DNA from 3 places in the Microbacterium sp. NPDC056057 genome. Region 3 is predicted to be linked to each of the others. Evidence: predicted binding sites of a transcription regulator. Region 3 holds the regulator's gene; each other region holds the start of a gene.
What was found. Region 3 encodes HrcA, which represses chaperone genes, less so after heat shock. Its sites were predicted from a motif close to TTNGCACTCGNNNNNNNCGAGTGCNAA; they were not measured.
Positions count from the first base shown of each region.

Region 1: groL (chaperonin GroEL) is a predicted target of HrcA. The motif match lies at 1,065-1,091, and genes of this name have one in related genera.
Region 2: groES (co-chaperone GroES) is a predicted target of HrcA. The motif match lies at 734-760, and genes of this name have one in related genera.

Region 1 is NZ_JBHJWS010000004.1:137,893-140,157, forward strand. It holds gene ACFC1K_RS17025 (LytR C-terminal domain-containing protein) at 39-608, shown strand; gene ACFC1K_RS17030 (cold-shock protein) at 739-939, shown strand; gene groL (chaperonin GroEL) at 1,128-2,265, shown strand, end outside.
Region 2 is NZ_JBHJWS010000002.1:562,877-565,141, reverse strand. It holds gene ACFC1K_RS10385 (Hsp70 family protein) at 1-433, opposite strand, end outside; gene groES (co-chaperone GroES) at 840-1,136, shown strand; gene rarD (EamA family transporter RarD) at 1,460-2,265, shown strand, end outside.
Region 3 is NZ_JBHJWS010000003.1:395,995-398,259, reverse strand. It holds gene dnaJ (molecular chaperone DnaJ) at 1-744, opposite strand, end outside; gene hrcA (heat-inducible transcriptional repressor HrcA) at 796-1,836, opposite strand; gene hemW (radical SAM family heme chaperone HemW) at 1,966-2,265, opposite strand, start outside.

The DNA.
Region 1 (2,265 bases), on a different contig from region 3:
GCGCAGGACGCCCGGGGTTCGGCAGATAGCATCGACGGGTGCCGACCACCAGCTACCCCCGGGATCGTTTCGACGATGTGCCGGAGACGGATCGCGTCGGCGCCCACCGGGCCGAGAACCCGCGCATGCGCGGATGGGTCGTCCTGCTGTGGGCCGCACTGGCCACCGTCGTGCTCATCGTCGTGGGCATCTTCGGCACGCTGCTGGCGTCCGGACGCATCGAGCTGGTCCCGACGCCCACCCCGACCGTCGAGCCGGTCCCCGAGGTCACGCCCGTCGTGGACGTGAACTATGACGTCATGATCCTGAACGCGACGCCCGAGCAGGGCCTCGCGACGCAGATGAAGGACGTCGTCGTGGGTGCGGGCTGGGCGGACGACAAGGTGACCGCGGGCGAGGCGGGCTCGCAGGACTTCCCGACGACCACCGTGTTCTACGTCGACCCGGCTGACGAAGCGGCGGCCGCGGGCCTCGCCGGCGTCATCGGGGGCGCCGAGATCGAGCAGAGCGAGGCGTACCCCGCGACCACGGAGGGCGTGCCGCAGCTCACCGTCGTGATCGGTCTCGACCGCACCGCTGCGGGGCAGACCCCGGCCCCTACGCCCTGACCCGTCGAGCGCGTGTTTCGCGCCGGTAAACACTTGTGTGCCTGCATGTCAACAAGTGACGAAACGCGCGGATGCCGCGATTTCGCCTGCATACGATGAAGCCCTGCACCGCCGGCAACAGGAGATACGCATGACCCAGGGCACCGTCAAATGGTTCAACGCCGAGAAGGGATTCGGCTTCATCACCGTCGCCGACGGCCAGGACGTCTTCGTCCACTACTCGAACATCGACATGTCGGGCTTCCGCGTGCTGGAGGAGGGGCAGACCGTGGAGTTCACGGTCGGCTCCGGCCAGAAGGGGCCTCAGGCCGAGTCCGTGCGCGTCGTCTGACGCCCGGCTCGGCGCCCGACGCTGAACCGACACCGGAGACGGGATGCCGAAAGGCGTCCCGTCTCCTTTCGTTTCAGCATCCGTCCCCGCGGCTTGCACTCGATAGGGTCGAGTGCCAGAATGATTTAGCACTCGTCTTCATTGAGTGCTAATACCCAAAGCCAACGTTCCGGAGGGACGACACACACATGGCAAAGATCATCGCTTTCGACGAGGAGGCCCGTCGCGGCCTCGAGCGCGGCCTCAACATCCTGGCCGACGCCGTCAAGGTGACGCTCGGCCCGCGCGGTCGCAACGTCGTACTCGAGAAGAAGTGGGGCGCCCCCACGATCACGAACGACGGTGTCTCCATCGCCAAGGAGATCGAGCTGGACGACCCGTACGAGAAGATCGGCGCGGAGCTCGTCAAGGAGGTCGCCAAGAAGACCGACGACGTCGCCGGTGACGGCACCACGACCGCCACGGTTCTCGCCCAGGCGCTCGTCCGCGAGGGCCTGCGCAACGTCGCGGCCGGCGCCGACCCCATCTCGCTCAAGAAGGGCATCGAGAAGGCTGTGGCGGCCATCACCGCCGAGCTGCTCGAGTCGGCCAAGGAGGTCGAGTCCAAGGACCAGATCGCCGCGACCGCGTCCATCTCGGCCGCTGACCCGGAGATCGGCCAGCTCATCGCCGAGGCGATCGACAAGGTCGGCAAGGAAGGCGTCGTCACCGTCGAGGAGTCGCAGACCTTCGGCACCGAGCTCGAGCTCACCGAGGGCATGCGCTTCGACAAGGGTTACATCAACCCCTACTTCGTCACGGACCCGGAGCGCCAGGAGGCGGTCTTCGAGGACCCGTACATCCTCATCGCGAACCAGAAGATCTCGAACATCAAGGACCTTCTGCCCGTCGTCGACAAGGTGATCCAGGACGGCAAGGAGCTCGTCATCATCGCCGAGGACGTCGAGGGTGAGGCTCTCGCGACCCTCGTGCTCAACAAGATCCGCGGCATCTTCAAGTCGGTCGCCGTCAAGGCCCCCGGCTTCGGCGACCGTCGCAAGGCGCAGCTGCAGGACATCGCGATCCTCACCGGCGGCCAGGTCATCACCGAGGAGGTCGGTCTCAAGCTCGAGAACGCCACCCTCGACCTGCTCGGCCGTGCGCGCAAGGTCATCGTCACCAAGGACGAGACCACGATCGTCGAGGGTGCCGGCGAGGCGGGCCAGATCGAGGGTCGCGTGACCCAGATCCGCCGCGAGATCGACAACACCGACAGCGACTACGACCGCGAGAAGCTGCAGGAGCGCCTCGCCAAGCTCGCCGGCGGCGTCGCCGTCATCAAGGCGG
Region 2 (2,265 bases), on a different contig from region 3:
CGTAGACCGCCAGCGCCTGGCCGACAGCGAGCGGGTGCGTCGCGCCGTAGTGACGGGCCGCGGCCTCCGGCTCCGGGATGAGCTCGACATCGCGGATGCCGAGACCGCCGAGCGATTGCGTGACCAGGGCGAGCCGGTGCGGTCCCCACGCCGTCGGATGCGTCAGCGCGATCGCCGCCGGGGGAGCGCCCTCGCGCTCGGTCACGGTCTGCACGACCGCGGCGAAGGCGCGCGCGAAGAGGTCCTCGGATCTGAGCGAGCGTCCCCCCACCGCGATCGGGACCTCGTCGCCCACGCCGCGTTTGAACTCGCGGATCAGGCGCTCGGGCTGACTCAGGCCGCGGCGCTCGCCGGCGTCGGCGAACAGGAGGTCCCCGTCGTCCGTGACGAAGGCGACGGAGGCGACGTTGTCGCCTCTTCGACCCAACGGCACAGGTGTGACCGTCGCTTGGCCGCTGGATCCGGTTCGGGCCGTCGCGGCGGCCGTTCTACTCGTGCCGACATCGACCGCGAGTGCGTACTCATGCGAAACCATCGCTGAAACTCCCCCAAAGAGTTCAGGACGAGTCTCCCCCCGCGACTGGTCTACCACCGCAGACAGTCGAGCGCGAGGGGATGCCCGCAAAACGAAGACACATTCACGGAGACGCCCGGCGCGGTTCTGATACATCCGCGTGCGAATCGGTGTCCGGTTCGGCGCAACGGCGGGGCGCAGCATCCGTGTGACGACTCATTGGCACTCACGTTGCATGAGTGCCAGCCGGTTGCCTAGACTGACGTAAGCACTCTCAACGTCAGAGTGCTAACGAGTCTTAGTCTCAAGAAAGAAGAGGTAGACCGTGTCGGTTTCCATCAAGCCGCTCGAGGACCGCATCGTCATCAAGCAGGTCGAGGCTGAGCAGACCACGTCCAGCGGTCTGGTCATCCCCGACACCGCCAAGGAGAAGCCCCAGGAGGGCGAGGTCGTGGCGGTGGGCCCGGGTCGTATCGACGACAACGGCAACCGCATCCCGCTCGACGTCGCCGTCGGCGACCGCGTGATCTACAGCAAGTACGGCGGGACCGAGGTCAAGTTCGGCGGCGACGAGTTCCTCGTCCTGTCGGCTCGCGACGTCCTCGCGGTCGTCGTTCGCTGAGTTCTCGCGCACCACGCGCACCCCGAAAGGGTCGGATGCTTCGGCATCCGGCCCTTTCGTCGTCCGCCGTGGCAGGAATGACACCACCGACGACGGAAAACGGTCCCCACGCCCCCTCCACGCAGCGCTGGCGCGCTGCGCGGAGCCTCCGGGCGCGTGGGCCCAGCTGCGGCCCCTGGCCTGCGGGCCGTGCCGCGGCGGGGCGGGCGTAGGCTGACTCGGTGAGTCACGAGCAGTCTTCCCTTCCCGGTCGCGACGTGGTGGACGGGCTCGACGACTCGACGGCGCTCGACCTGGGCGTCACCACCGGGATCCGCAGGGCTGTGTCCGATGCGGCCGAGGCCCGGGAGCGCCGGCTCGGCGGGGTCTTCACGTTCTCCGCGTACCTGCTGTGGGGCTTCCTGCCGCTGTACTTCCTGCTCCTCGCGCCCACCGGGCCGTGGGAGATCGTGGCGTGGCGCATCCTGCTGTCGCTGGTCTTCTGCGCGCTCCTGCTCACGGTGACCCGCACGTGGCCGCGACTCGCGGCGATCTTCCGGCAGCCGAGGGTGCTCGGCCTCACCGTGGTCGCGGGCCTCTTGATCTACGTGAACTGGCAGGTGTTCATCTACGGAGCCTTGAACGGTCACGTGATCGAGACCAGCCTGGGCTACTTCATCAACCCGATCGCGACGGTGCTGCTCGCCGTGCTCGTGCTGCGCGAGCGGCTGCGGCCGACGCAGTGGGTCGCCATCGGCATCGCCGCGGCGGCGGTCGCGGTGATCGTGATCGGCTACCGCGCCTTCCCGTGGATCGCGCTCACGCTCGCGGCGTCCTTCGGCGTCTACGGTCTCGTGAAGAAGAAGGTCGGCCCGTCGGTCGACGCGGTGAGCGGGCTGACCCTCGAGACGCTGTGGCTCACGCCGATCGCGGTCGTCGTGCTCGTGATCGTCGGCGCGACCGAGGGGCTCACGATGGGCGCGGACGGCTGGCAGCACACGGTGCTCCTCAGCCTGACCGGTGTCATCACCGCGGTGCCGCTGCTGCTCTTCGCCGCGGGGGCGCGCCGAGTCTCGCTCACGACCATCGGACTGCTGCAGTTCGTCGCGCCGGTCCTGCAGTTCCTCGTGGGCTGGCTCTGGCTCGGCGA
Region 3 (2,265 bases):
CACCGTGACCTCGATGTACAGGTCGCCGTTGGGGCCGCCGGCCGGGCCGACCTCGCCCGAACCCGGCAGCTGCAGGCGGAGTCCGGTCTCGACGCCGGCCGGGATGTCGAGCGACACCGTGCGGCGGGCGCGCACGCGGCCCTGCCCCTGGCAGGTCGCGCACGGGTACGGGATGGTCGTGCCGTAGCCCTGGCAGACGTTGCACGGCTGCGTCGTGACGACGTTGCCGAGGAGGCTGCGCACCTGGCGCTGCACGTTGCCGGTGCCGTGGCAGATGTCGCACGTCACCGGGCTCGTCCCGGGCTGGCAGCACGAGCCCTGACAGGTCTCGCACACGACGGCCGTGTCGACCTCGATGTCGCGATGCGTGCCGAACACGACATCGCCGAGCTCGAGGGTGACGCGGACCAGCGCGTCCTGGCCGCGCTCACGACGCGATCGGGGCCGGCCGCCGCGCGATCCGCCCGCCGCGCCGAAGAAGGTCTCGAAGATGTCGTTGAACCCGCCGAAGCCACCGGCCCCGCCGCCGAACGGCGAGTCGCCGCCGCCCATGTCGTAGCGGGCGCGCTGCTCGGGGTCGCTGAGGACGTCGTACGCGTGCGTCACGAGCTTGAAGCGCTCGGATGCCTCCTCGCCCGGGTTCACATCCGGGTGCAGCTGTCGGGCCAGCCGCCGGTACGCCTTCTTGATCTCGTCGGTGGAGGCGTCGCGTGAGACGCCGAGGACCTCGTAGTGGTCAGCCACTTTCGCCTTCCTGCCGCGGCCGCGCCGCGGGATCGTGTGTGCGCGCGTGCGTCAGCGGGAGCTGTCGTCCTGCTCGAGCATGCGCGTGAGATAGCGCGCGACGGCGCGGACCGTCGCGAGGTTCGTGGGGTAATCCATGCGCGTCGGGCCCAGCACGCCGACGCGGGCGAGAGAGCCCGTCGCGTCGTAGTCGCTGGCGACGACGGATGCCTCGGCCAGGCCGAACGCCTCGTTCTCACGGCCGATGCTCGCGGCGAGGCCGTGTTCGTCGGCGACCATCTCGCCCATCAGCCGCAGCAGGGTCACCTGCTCCTCGATCGCCTCGAGAAGCGGATAGATGCTGCCGCGGAAGTCGGATTCTCGGCGTGCGAGGTTGGCGCTGCCGGCCATCACCAGCTTGTCCTGGCGGAACTCCTCGAGCTCCTCGGCGACGGCGCGGACGATCTCGTCCGTCGCGCGCTCGTGCGCCGGAGCCTGCGCATCCGGTCCCTCGAGGCGCTCGGCGATGCGCTGCAGTCCTTCGCGGACGGGCCGGCCGACCAGAAGGGTCCCGAGCCCCGCGCGGATGTGCGCGAGGTCGACGTCGTCGAAGTCCTCGCCGACGAACGTCAGGCGCTGCGACACGCGTCCCGTGTCGGTGACCACGATCACCAGCATCCGTCCGCCGCCGAGCTGGACCAGCTCGACGTGGGTGACCGTCGCGCGCGCGAACGACGGGTACTGCACGATCGCGACCTGGCCGGTCAGCTGCGTGAGCGCGCGCACGGTGCGCACGAGGACGTCGTCCAGATCGCCGGAGCCGTCGAGGAACGAGGCGATGGCCGCCCGCTGGGCCGGCGAGAGCGGCCGGAGCTCTGCGAGATGATCGACGAAGACGCGGTAGCCCTTGTCGGTGGGCACGCGGCCCGACGAGGTGTGGGGCGCGACGATGAGCTCTTCGTCTTCGAGCAGCGCCATGTCGTTGCGGATCGTCGCGGCGGACACGCCGAAGGCGTGCCGTTCGACGATCGCCTTGCTGCCGACCGGCTCGCGCGTGTCGACGTAGTCCTGGACGATCGCCCGCAGCACCTGCAGACCTCGTTCGCTGACCATCCCGCCTCCTCACGCCGCAGCTGGCACTCGCACGACTGGAGTGCCAATTCTATCCGATGCCCCTGCCAGGATCGTCGAGCGACGCCGGGATGGATCGCGATCGTCGTCCGACCCGCGATCGCGCCGGGGCTAGTCGGTGAGCGCCCGCACCACCGCGTCGGCGAGCAGGCGGCCGCGCCGCGTGAGCACGACCCTCCCGCGCAGCGCGGAAGGACCCTCGATGAGCCCGTCCGCGATCAGCGCGGCGACCGCGTGACGGCCTTCGCCGAGGAGCTCCTCGACGGGGAGGCCCTCGCGGATGCGGGTGCGCAGCAGGACGCTCTCGAGGTTCCTGGCCGCGGCATCCGGGATCTCGCGACCCGCGGCCGGCGACTCGCCCGCGGCCAGCCGCTGGGCGTAAGCGGCGGGGTGCTTGACGTTCCAGAACCG